Regions from separate parts of the Streptosporangium sp. NPDC001559 genome, predicted to be linked through region 1. Evidence: riboswitches for the same ligand, from Rfam matches in the RefSeq annotation. Region 1 holds a riboswitch; the other holds the start of a gene.
The links. A riboswitch is a leader RNA that binds a small molecule or an ion and turns the genes downstream of it on or off. The one in region 1 is predicted to bind cyclic di-AMP.
Positions count from the first base shown of each region.

Region 1 (5,870 bases):
CGAGGAACTCGCCGCCAGCGTCGGTGAGCTGGTCGTCGCCGGTGACGGGACCCACGACCGATGAGGCGCACCGCGACCCATCTGGCCGACGGCCGCGAGCTGTTCTACTTCGACCTGCGGGACGACGCGGAGCGCGACGCGGTCGACACACGCGACCTGCCGCCCAGGCCCGCCGCCTCCGAACTGCGCTACGACCCGCTCACCGAGGAGTGGGTCGCGGTCGCCGGGCACCGGCAGAGCCGTACGTTCCTGCCGCCCGCCGACGAGTGCCCGTTGTGCCCCTCGGCGCCCGGCCGTCCGACCGAGATCCCCTCCCCCGCCTACGACGTGGCCGTCTTCGAGAACCGCTTCCCGTCCTTCTCCACGAATCTGGGCGTCTATCCGCAGGTCGGCGGCCTGAGTGAGGTACGGCCCGGCGTCGGCAGGTGCGAGGTCGTCTGCTTCACCTCCGAGCACGACTCCTCCTTCTCCAGGCTTTCTCCCGAGCGGGTCGAGCTGGTGATGGAGGCGTGGATCGACCGCACCGTCGCGCTCTCCGCGATGCCCGGGGTCGAGCAGGTGTTCTGCTTCGAGAACCGCGGTCCGGAGATCGGCATCACCCTGCCCCACCCGCACGGTCAGATCTACGCCTATCCCTACGTGACCCCGCGCACCCGGACCCTGCTCGGCGCGGCGCGGCGGCACAGGGAGCGCACCGGCGGCAACCTCTTCGCCGACGTGCTCGCGGCCGAACGGGAGGCCGCCGAGCGTGTGGTCGCGGCCAACGAGCACTGGACGGCGTTCGTACCCGCCGCGGCCCGCTGGCCGGTCGAGGTCCATCTCTACCCGCACCGCGGGGTTCCCGGCCTCGACGGACTCGGCCCCGCCGAGCGCGCGGCGTTCGGGCCGCTCTACGCCGAGGTGCTGCGCCGCCTGGACGGGCTGTTCGGGGTGCCCATGCCGTACGTCTCGGCGTGGCACCAGGCACCGGTGCGGGTGGACAGGGACCTGGCGTACACGCATCTTGAGCTGTTCAGCATCCGCCGGGCACCGGACAAACTCAAGTATCTCGCCGGGTCAGAGTCGGCCATGGGGGCCTTCGTGAACGACGTTCCGCCCGAGGAGACCGCTCGACGTCTGCGCGCGGTTATCACGGAATGATCACTGATCGGTCTCGACTCGGGGTCGCGCGGTCACCTTTTTACCATTACTATCCTCACGCATCGGACAAACAGCACGATATGCCTAATCTCAGGTGCCTCACCTGAGAGCCGGGGACCCACGCATCTGGGGTGAACCACTTCGGTGGAAGGGCTTCCTCCAGCCCGAACCCGTCAGCTAACCCGGTCGGCGTGAGGAGAGGAGAGCTGTGACGGCTCTGTCCCCCGCTTTCCATCGACGTACGGCCGCCGCCTGCCTGGCCTCGGCCCTCACCTTCACCTTCGTCCTCGGCTGCACGGGAACGGCGGACGCCGCACCGAAGCCCGACGAGTCCCGGCTCCGCGCCGAGCTGACCCAGCTCAACAAGAAAGTCGACCGGCTCATCGAGGCGTACGCCGCCAAACGGGAGTCGCTGAAGAAGGCGCAGGAGGCGGAGAAGACCGCGCAGGCCGACCTGCGCCAGGCGGAAGCGGCCTATGCCGAGGCGGGCAGGGAGGTCGCCTCCATCGTCCAGATCCGTTACCAGAGCGGCCCCCTCGACCTTCCCTCGATCCTGGCGGCTCCCGAAGTGGGCGGCGCGGCCGTCATGGAACAGCTGACCGCCCAGCAGATCGCCCAGCTGCAGGGCTTCGCCCGGAGCCGGGACCTCATGAAACAGGCCGCGGACAGGACGGCCCAGCTCTCCAGGCAGATCGAGCAGGAGGCCAAGGCGGTGCAGGTTCAGCGTGAGGACGCGGAGAAGGTCATCCGCGTGATCGAGGACAAGCTCGAACAGCTCGTTCCCACGGGCTCGGGGCGCCGCACCGACGGCAGCTGGGCACCCCAGCTGCCCGCCGGAACCGACAACATCACCGACCGCACGCGGATCATGCGCGATGCCGTCGGACAGGCCTTCCAGCTGCCCCACGAGGTCGGCTGCTACCGATCGGCGAACGACGGGGGCGAGCACCCCCTCGGCCGTGCCTGTGACTTCATGATGAGCACCGGCGGGTCCATGCCCACCGCGGCCAACGTCAAGCTCGGCGACGAGCTCGCCGCCTGGGCCCTGAAGAACAGGGACAGGCTCGGCATCAAGTACGTCATCTGGCGTCAGCGCATCAACACCGGTTCCGGCTGGCGTGCCATGTCCAACCGGGGCGGCGTGACCGCCAACCACTACGACCACGTGCACATCTCGATGTACTAGCCGATCGCCCTGCTCATCCGGGCTTCGATGAAGGCGCCGGCCTCGTGCCTCCCGCGTGCGGCCGGGTCGCGAGACGGCGGTGGGCGCAAAACCGTTTGCCTCATGTGGCGGGCTCAGGGAACGTGGTGTTCATGGCGCCGTGTTCATGACGTCCTGACGGACAGCGCCACGTCACTCCGAGACGCCACGGCGTCAACGCGCCCCGCGGCGCTGTCAGCCTGCCCCTTTTAAGGGAAGAGAGCCTTTTTGTCGCAACAACGCCCCCCGCTGCCGCCCACGGCCGCAGGTCCGGCCACCGTCGCCGTGTTCGCCTCCCCTGAGAGCTGGATCGAGTCAGACGCCCTCACGCAGTGCCACCAGGTGGCCGCCCTCGACGGCATGACGCACGTCGCCGCCATGCCGGACCTGCACCCTGGCAAGGGCGCCCCCATCGGCGCCGCCATGGCGTCGACCGTGCTGTACCCGTTCCTGGTGGGCTCCGACATCGGCTGTGGCATCGCCGTGTTCCCCATGAAGCTCAAGCGCGCCGTGCCCGAGAAGCTCGCCGCCCGCTTCCCCGACCTCGATCGCGCACTGGATCCCGAGCAGGACGCCGACGATCCGGCCTGGGTCGTCGTGGAGGGCGACATCCCCGCCGGTCACGTCGAGGGCCTCGGGACGGTCGGCCGGGGCAACCATTTCGTCGAGCTGGCCCGGATCGGGACCGTCTTCGACCCGGGCCACGCGAGCCGTCTCGGACTCACCGCCGGCGACCTCGTTCTCGTCGTCCACAGCGGTTCCCGGGGGCTGGGCGAACGGATCCTGCGGGAGCACACCGCGGTCCACGGCGCGGGCCCCGCCCCTGATCCCGGCGCCTACCTGGCGATGCACGACGACGCCGTACGCTGGGGATCGCTCAACCGGCGGTTGCTGGCGGCCCGGGTCGCCCATGCCCTGGGGGCCGAGCCCGCCGAGCCGTTCCTCGACCAGTGCCACAACCTGGTCGAGATCCGTGACGGGGTCTACCTGCACCGCAAGGGGGCGGCACCGGGTGACGGCCGTGACGTGCTCATCGCCGGTACTCGAGGCACTCCCTCCTATCTCGTGGCCGCCCACGCCGGGCCGGACGCCAACCATTCCGTCGCGCACGGCGCGGGCCGCAAGATGTCGCGTTCGGACGCCCTGCGCCGGGGTCGGGCCAAGCACACGGTCGAGGAACTGCGCCGCACGCCGGTGGGCTCGCTGGTGGTGTGCGGGGACCGTCAGCTCCTCTTCGAGGAGGCGCCGACGGCTTACAAGCGCATCGAGCAGGTGATCGCCGATCTCGTCGACCACGGCCTGGCCACGCCCGTGGCAACCACGGTCCCCCTGGTCACCTACAAGACGCCCGACCTCGGGTCCGTGCCCCAGCGGGACCAGCGCCGCAAGCGAGGCAGGCGGTGAGGCCGAGGTGAGCGTCCACCTGCTCCTTTCGGCCGGGCGCGGCCCGCAGGAATGCGCCTGGGCTCTGGCCCGGCTGCTGCGCCGCCTGGAAGCCGATGCCACCCGGCAGAACCTGGAGATCCTCCGGGTCCAGGTCGTTCCCGGCGACCGGCCCGACACCTACCGATCGGTCCTGATCCAGGTGTCGGGAGCCGGTGCCGAGGCGTTCGCCGCCTCATGGACCGGAACCCTGTGCTGGCAGGCCGCCAGCCCGTACCGCACCGGCACGGGCCGGAAGAACTGGTACGTCATCGCTCAGCCGTGCCAGGTCGACACCCCGCGCACAGCCTTCACGGAGGCGGACGTCGACGTCGTCGCCTGCCGCACCGGCGGCCCCGGCGGTCAGCATCGGAACAAGGCAAGCACGGCGGTACGGGCGACCCACCGGCCCTCGGGAATCGTCGTCGTGGCCGACACAGAACGGCAGTTCAGCCTCAACCGCCGCATCGCCATGCGACTGTTGCGGCAGCGCATCGAGAACGGAGACGAGACGGCGGAGCGTGCCGTCACCGCCGCCCGCCGGCACGTCCACGACGAGCTCGTACGCGGCGACCCCGTCCGTGTCGAACGTCCGACGCCGGAGCGGAAACCGGCGCGCCGACGGCCGTGACGGTTCACCCGAGGCGCTCAGCCCACGGCCGTCTCCGCGATGGCCTCCGCGATGAGCCGGTCGAGATGCGTCAGGTCCGGCGGGTGGGCCACGCTCTCCTCGGCGAAACGGGTGAGCAGCCTGGCGAAGACCTCCCGGTCTCCCTCGTCCCAGTCGGCGATCAGGCTGTCCACGTAGGCTCGCCTGGAGGCGACGACCACCTCAAGCACCCGTCGTCCTCGCGGGCTCAGCCGCAGCCTGGCCCGTCTGGCGTCCACCTCGGACTCCTCGCGCTCGACGAATCCAGCGCCGACCGCGTCGTTGACCAGCCTGCTCGCGGTGGAGGGGTCGACGTCGAGCTGTTCGGCGACGGCCCCTACCGTCACCTCGGGAACGTTCAGGTTCAGCTTGTGCACGGCGTGCACGACCATCACGTTCGACATCTGCACCGCCCGGTGCGGATCGGCGGCCCGGCGCGGACGCAACGGCCGCGCCCAGATCCTGCGCAGCCTGAACAGCGCCACGTCGATCGCCGCTCCCGGCGTTACGTCCCTCACGACGCAACCTTACCGGTGCGCATGACCGGTTCCCGGAACGTTCAGCCGGCCAGACGGACCGGGTTGACCAGGTCGGCGTACATCAGCAGACCGGCCATGATGACCATCACGAAGGCGATCGCGTAGGTCAGCGGGAGCGCCTTGGCGATGTCCACGTGCCCGGGCGTGGGACGGCGGGTCACCCGCGCGAAGGCACGCTTGAGGCCCTCCCACAGGCCGCCCGCGATGTGCCCGCCGTCGAGCGGGAGCAACGGGATGAGGTTGAACAGGCCGATCGCCAGGTTGAAGCCCGCCAGCAGGTTGATGAAGGTGGCGACCTTGTTCTCCAGCGGGGCGGAGGAGGCGGCGATCTCACCGCCGATACGGCCCGCCCCGATGATGCCGATCGGGCCGTTCTTGTCGCGCTCCTCACCGGAGAAGGCGGCGTTCCACACCCCGACCATCTTCTCGGGGAAGCGCGCCAGCGAGCCCGCGGTCGCCGCGGTGAGGTTCCACATCTGGGTGGTCACCGAGCCGATGCCCTGCCGTTCGATGACCGTCGTGGGGCTGACACCGAGGTAGCCGACCCCCTTCTCGATCTTCCCCGGCACGTCCAGCGACTCACGGTCCTGGGCGATGAGGGTGGCGTTCAACGTGACCGCCTGCCCGCCCCGCGTGATGCCGATCGCGACCGGTCCCGCGCCGTGCCCCCGGATGGCCCGGGTCGCCTCCTCCCAGGTCGGAGTCGACTTGCCCGCCACGGAGACGATGACGTCGCCGGGCCGCAACCCGGCCGCCGCAGCGGGACTCGCCTGATCGGCGGAGGTGCACTCGGGGTTCTTGGTGTACTCGGCGGTGGTCTTGACGCACTTGGGGACCGAGTCGACCCGGTTCGTCAGGACGCCGACGCCGAAGCCCATCAGCACGACCGCGAACAGCACGAAGGCCAGCACGAAGT
Region 1 is NZ_JBIAVG010000008.1:15,585-21,454, forward strand. Features, by position in the region: gene ACFYY8_RS18970 (DeoR/GlpR family DNA-binding transcription regulator) at 1-64, shown strand, start outside; gene galT (galactose-1-phosphate uridylyltransferase) at 61-1,140, shown strand; cyclic di-AMP (ydaO/yuaA leader) riboswitch at 1,212-1,346, shown strand; gene ACFYY8_RS18980 (coiled-coil domain-containing protein) at 1,349-2,326, shown strand; gene ACFYY8_RS18985 (RNA ligase RtcB family protein) at 2,573-3,748, shown strand; gene prfH (peptide chain release factor H) at 3,756-4,397, shown strand; gene ACFYY8_RS18995 (MarR family winged helix-turn-helix transcriptional regulator) at 4,415-4,933, opposite strand; gene ACFYY8_RS19000 (M50 family metallopeptidase) at 4,975-5,870, opposite strand, start outside.

Region 2 (5,870 bases), on a different contig from region 1:
CGCTGCGTGCCCTGGCCGGGCTCACCCCCATGGACGACGGCCACATCACCCTGGACGGGCGTCCCCTGCACACGCTGCCGGTCGAGCACCGCCCGGTCGGCATGGTCTTCCAGGACTATCTGCTCTTTCCCCACCTCTCCGCCCTGGAGAACGTCGCCTTCGGACCGCGCTGCCAGGGCGCGGGCCGGGCGCGGGCGCGCCGTACGGCCGCCGAATGGCTGAGGCGGGTCGGCCTTGAGGAGTACGCGGCGACCAGGCCGGGACGCCTCTCGGGCGGGCAGGCCCAGCGGGTCGCCCTGGCCCGCGCCCTTGCCGCCGAGCCGCGCCTGCTGCTGCTGGACGAGCCGCTGGCCGCGCTGGACGCCCACACCCGGCTGGAGATCCGCTCCCGGCTGCGCCGCCACCTGGCCGACTTCGACGGCGCGACCGTCCTGGTCACCCACGACCCGCTGGACGCCATGGTCCTCGCCGACCTGCTGGTCGTCGTCGAGGACGGCACGGTCGTGCAGGAGGGCACCCCGGCTGAGGTGGCCCGCCGCCCGCGCACCGACTACGTCGCCCGCCTGGTCGGCCTCAACCTCCACCGCGGCGTCGCGACCGGCTCGCACGTCACGGTCGGCACCGGTGACGGAGTGCGCTTCAGCGTGGCCGAACCCGTCGAGGGCCCGGCGTTCGTCGCGTTCGCCCCCGCCGCGGTCGCCCTGTACCGGACACGCCCCGACGGGAGTCCGCGCAACCTGTGGCGGGCCGTGATCGAGGGCGTGGAACGCCACGGCGACAGCGTCCGCGTGCACCTGGAGGGGCCGCTGCCCGTCGCGGCCGACGTCACCACCGCCGCGGTCGCCGAGCTGGGCCTGGCCCCCGGGCAGTCGATCTGGGCCTCGGTCAAGGCGACCGAGACCCACGCCTATCCGGCCTGAACCGGCCGCTCAGGGTCCGGCGTCGAGCAGGTGGGCGAAGCGGCCGGTGACGTGGCTCCAGTCCCACTCCTGCTCGGTCCAGGCGCGCCCGCGCTCCCCCATCTGCCTGGCCCGCGCCGGGTCGTCGAGCAGGCGGACCAGTGCCCCGGCGACCTCCTCCGGGCGGGCGCCGTCGACGACCAGGCCTGTCTCGCCGTCCAGCACCGCGTCCGGGGCACCGCCTGAGGAGCCCGCGACCACGGGCAGCCCGGTGGCCGAGGCCTCCAGGTAGACGATGCCGAGCCCCTCCACGTCGAGGCCTCCCAGCCTCGTACGGCACGGCATGGCGAAGACGTCTCCCGCGTCGAGGTAGCCGGGCAGCGACGCCCACGGGACCGGGCCGGTCATCACGACCGAGCCGCCCAGGGGCCGGGCCAGGCGTTCCAGCGCGCCCCGGTAGGGGCCGCCGCCGACGATCAGCAGGACCGCCTCGGGAACCGCGCCGAGCACCCGGGGCCAGGCCCGCAACAGGACGTCCTGGCCCTTGCGCGGCACGAGCCTGGACAGGCAGACCACGACGGGACGCCCCCGGAGGCCGAGTTCGGCGCGGACCGCCTCGCCCCCGGCGCCGGGGCGGAACAGGCCGGTGTCGACGCCGGGGGCGAGCCGTACCAGGCGGTCCTGGGGGATCACCCTGGCCAGGCGCCGCCGGGTGTACTCCCCCAGGTAGGTCACCGTGTCCGCGTGCGCGCCGATCCTGGCCAGCAGCCTTCCGACGACCGGGACGCCGGCCCAGGCGGCCTCGTGGCCGTGGGTGAGCATGACGATCCGCCGCGCCCCGGCCGCGCGCATCCCGGGCGCGAGCAGGCCGAGCGGCGCCGCCGCCCCGAAGACCACCGTCTCGCACTTGAACTCGGCCACCAGCCGGGCGGCCCTGCGGGCGACCTGCCGGGTGGGCAGCATCAGGGAGGTGGGGTGACGCACGACCGGGTACGGCTGCCCCGCGTCGAAGGTCGTGGCCCCCGGCCAGCGCGGGGCGTAGACCACCACCGTCTCCGGCGGGCGGCCGGCGGCCAGGCCGTGCACGAACGACTGGATGCCCCCGGCCCTCGGCGGGAAGTCGTTGGTGACGATCAGCGTGCGGGTCACGGTTTCCCGGCGCCGTTCAGCAGGGCCCAGGAGCGGGCCATGGCGATGCGCTGCGGCGTCGTGGGATGAGACACATAGAGCAGATATTCAATGACATCTGGCGACAAATCAGAAATGTTGGTGATCGCAAGCCGCTTCTGCATGGCCACGAACGTCTCGGGCCGCCGCGTCAGGTCGAGCGCGTGCGCGTCGGCGCGGGCCTCGATGTGTCTGCTGATCACGTTCTGCGCCGGGCCCGACAGCACGGTCGCCAGGCTCAGCAGCCCCATCAGGAGCCCGACCGCCCTGGGGTCCGCGGCCGAGGGGACGCCGGTGCGGCGCCGTACCGGACCGGCCGAGGTGATCAGGTAGAGCAGGCAGGCCCCGCAGGCGGCGCCGAGCGCGCCGACGAGCGTGCCGTACAGCACGTCGCCCGCCTTGGCGTGGCCGAGCTCGTGCGCCACCACCAGTTCGACCTCGTCGGCCGGGGCCCGCAGCAGCGTGTCGTAGACCACGATCCTGCGGGTCGCGCCGAACCCCGAGACGTAGGCGTTGAGCGCGGTCGTGCGCCGGGAGGCGTCGGCCACGAGCACGTCCTCGACCGGGACTCCGTCCTTGGCCGCCATGTCGAGCAGGCCGGAGCGCAGCTCACCGGCGGCCATGGGCTTGAAGTCGTTGAACAGGGGCTCGACGACCACGGGGTAGGCGAAGGAGGCGAGCATGGTCAGCGCGAAGGCCCCGATCGCCGCGGGCAGCCACCACCGCCGGTAGCGGCGGGCCAGCCCGACCACGGCGACCACCATGATCGCCGTCAGCACGGCGCCGACCGCGGTGTTCTTGATCCGGTCGGCCGACCACGACGCCCAGGTCTGGGTGGACAGGCCGTACTCGCGCAGATAGGTCTCCGCCCACATGCCGAACGGCCAGCGCAGCACCGCGACGGCCGCGGAGATCGCCAGCACGCCGAGCAGCGCCCGCAGCCACCACGGCCCCCGCAGGCGGCCCAGCAGCCGCGCGCCGAGCGGGGTGGCGACCAGCGCCCCGGCCACGACCAGCGTCAGTCCCAGGGACAGGTAGGACGGCAGGCTCACCGCGGCGTCGAACGCCTCCGCCCTGGCGATCTGCGCCGGGGTGAAGTCACGGGCCGGGTCCGGCGCGACGTACGGCGCCGCCTCGGGCAGCGCCCGCCACGGCGTGGTGAACGCCACGACCGCCAGCGTGATCGCCCCCAGGACGGCGAGCGCGATCCCCGCCCCTCTGGCCCCGCCCCGCTCCCGCGCCGGTGTCTCCTCCACGCTCCGCGTCATGAGAGTTCCCTCCGGAGATGGTCGCGCCACGCGGCGGTGAACTCCGCCCGCGACAGGCCCAGCGTGCTGTCAACATCGCTACCGTAAAGCCTCACCAGCGCCTTCTCACCGAAGCGCTCCGCGACGTACCGGCACGCGAGCCAGGCCTCCTCGTAGGCCTGCGCGAGCCTGGGGGCTCCGGGGGCGAAGCCGTCCCGGCCGGGAAGCTCCGAGGGCAGGACGTCCGCGCGCACCTCGGCCGCGAGTTCGGCCGCCACCGTCCTGACGGCGATCCCCGCGTCCCGGTAGCCCACGTAGTCGGCGAACCCCTCCGACAGCCACATCGGGACCCGCCCGCCCCTGGTGGCACCGGTCGCCAGATGGGTCAGCTCGTGGGTGATCACCACGTCCCTGCCGGTCGCGCTGAGCCTGGCGTATCCCGACGGCACCACGATCACCCGGTCCGCGGTCGCCAGCGCGGCCAGCCCGCCGGTCCGCGCCGTCCCCGCGAGCTCCGCGGCCTCGTCGTCGGTCGCGGGGACCACCACCACCGCCCTGACCGGCCCCCAGACCCGCGCGATCGTACGGCAGGCACGGTCGGCCCTGGCTGCGAGATCACGCAGTTCGGCGGGCGGGACACGGTGGCCGACGACGAGAGAGCGCTCACCCCGGACCACCTCGGCGGCGCCGGGCCACAGGTCGCGGGCCGTCTCCGGCGCGGGCCTCGCCCCGCCGAGCCCGGCGCCCGCCAGCGCGAGCATCCCGGCGAGCACGGCGCGGCGCCCCTTCGGGACGGACATGGCAGCCGATGCTAGCCGACGCCCCGGCCGGAACGTTCCCCGGCAGGCGACGGCCCCGCCCATCCGGAGGGGGATGGGCGGGGCCGTCCGCCGCTGTCAGGTGCCGGGACGGACCGCTCCGGCGAAGGCGGACCTGTAGTACCCCTTCAACGTCACGATCCTGACCGACTTGCCGCTGCTCGGCGAGTGGATCATCTTGCCGTGGCCGACGTACATGCCGACGTGGCCCTTGCCGTAGAAGAACAGCAGGTCACCGAGGTGCAACTTGCTCCACGAGACCTTCTTCCTGACCGCGCGGTACTGGCTGCCCGTCACCCGGGGAAGGGAGACGCCCGCCTTGCGCCACGCGTACTGGACCAGGCCCGAGCAGTCGAACGCTCCAGGACCGGAGGCACCCCACCGGTACGGATCGCCGATCTGTTTCCTGGCCGTCGCCACGGCCGTCCTGGCCCTGGACCGCTGCCGTGCGGCCCGGTTCTTCGTGACCTTCGCCGTGCGCTTGACACGGGCCTTCGCCGTGTTCGCGGCAGCGCCCTTCGACGTGCCCTTCGATGCGCTCTTCGACGTGTCCTTCGCCATGCTCCTGGCCTGAACCGCGACCGCGGTATCCGTTGTCGCCTGTGCTGTTGCCGGCCCCAGTGCCACCGCTCCGGTTGAGGCGGTCAGCGTGAGGACGAACCCGCCCAGGTAAAGGCGGAAAAAGCGCGACAAACGGGGGTTTTGCAGGGTGGTAGACAGGATTTCTCCTTGGGACTTCCACTGATGCCTACCGGGTTAGCTGACGGGTTCGGGCTGGGAAGACGCCCTACGACGGCAAACATGTCGATTCACCCCTGGCCACATGTCAAGGGCCGATGGTTCCCCGGCTCCGTGCCTCCTGGCTGCACGAACTCGGCGGGCCGCCGTGATGGGAACCGATCCCTTCGGGGGACGGCGGCCTACTGGATATCTATACGGACACCGGCCACAGGACCGGCGTTCGACGCGGTGGCATGGCTTGCTCACTGCGACCGCCAGAAGGTACCCCGATCACCAAGCCCCGGCAAAGACCCCATCAAATACGAAGATCCACAAAAAGGTTTTCATGTTTACGAAAGGCCTGATAGTGCGGCATCACGATCTTATAAATATGACCCTTGTCACACTCGAAACGATCTTCCAGAGAAGCGCAACAAGTGTCACATAAATCACATTTATCAGTGACTTCCCAAAGCGCACCTTCGTCTATAAGGGCGCCGAACAGGACCACTCAGGCGATCCCGGACATGCAAACGGGCCGCCCGTGGAACGGACGACCCGCGGTCGCGAAGGCGCTCAGACGGCCCCCAGAGGCCCCGTGGACGTGGACGGGGCCAAGAGGGTCAGGGACGGACGGCCCCGACCAGACGGCCGCCGTAGGAGGAGAGAGGGACGACCTTGACGACGTCTCCGGTCTGAGGAGCATGGATGATCTTGCCGTTGCCCGCGTAGAGGCCGACGTGCCCCAGACCCTGGCTGAAGAGGAGGTCCCCCGGCTGGAGGTCGCTCAGCGAGACCTTGCGCTTGGCGCCCCAGCTCCACTGCTCCCAGGTGGTGCGGGGCAGGCTCACGCCTCCGCTGCGCCAGGAGGCCTGCACGAACCCGGAGCAGTCCCAGCTGTCCGGGCCGGTGCCGCCGTACCGGTAGGGCTTGCCGAGCTGGGCGAAGGCGAAGGTCAGGGCGGCCCTGGCGTTGCCCGAGGCGGAGCCGTTGTACTGCATGCCGGTGCTGTTGGGATC
Region 2 is NZ_JBIAVG010000017.1:190,545-196,414, reverse strand. Features, by position in the region: gene ACFYY8_RS32890 (ABC transporter ATP-binding protein) at 1-920, shown strand, start outside; gene ACFYY8_RS32885 (glycosyltransferase family 4 protein) at 930-2,048, opposite strand; gene ACFYY8_RS32880 (M48 family metallopeptidase) at 2,045-3,334, opposite strand; gene ACFYY8_RS32875 (hypothetical protein) at 3,331-4,113, opposite strand; gene ACFYY8_RS32870 (C40 family peptidase) at 4,210-4,692, opposite strand; cyclic di-AMP (ydaO/yuaA leader) riboswitch at 4,862-5,020, opposite strand; gene ACFYY8_RS32865 (NlpC/P60 family protein) at 5,475-5,870, opposite strand, start outside.
Region 2: linked by a shared signal. The riboswitch ahead of ACFYY8_RS32870 (C40 family peptidase) and the one ahead of ACFYY8_RS18980 (coiled-coil domain-containing protein) in region 1 are both predicted to bind cyclic di-AMP.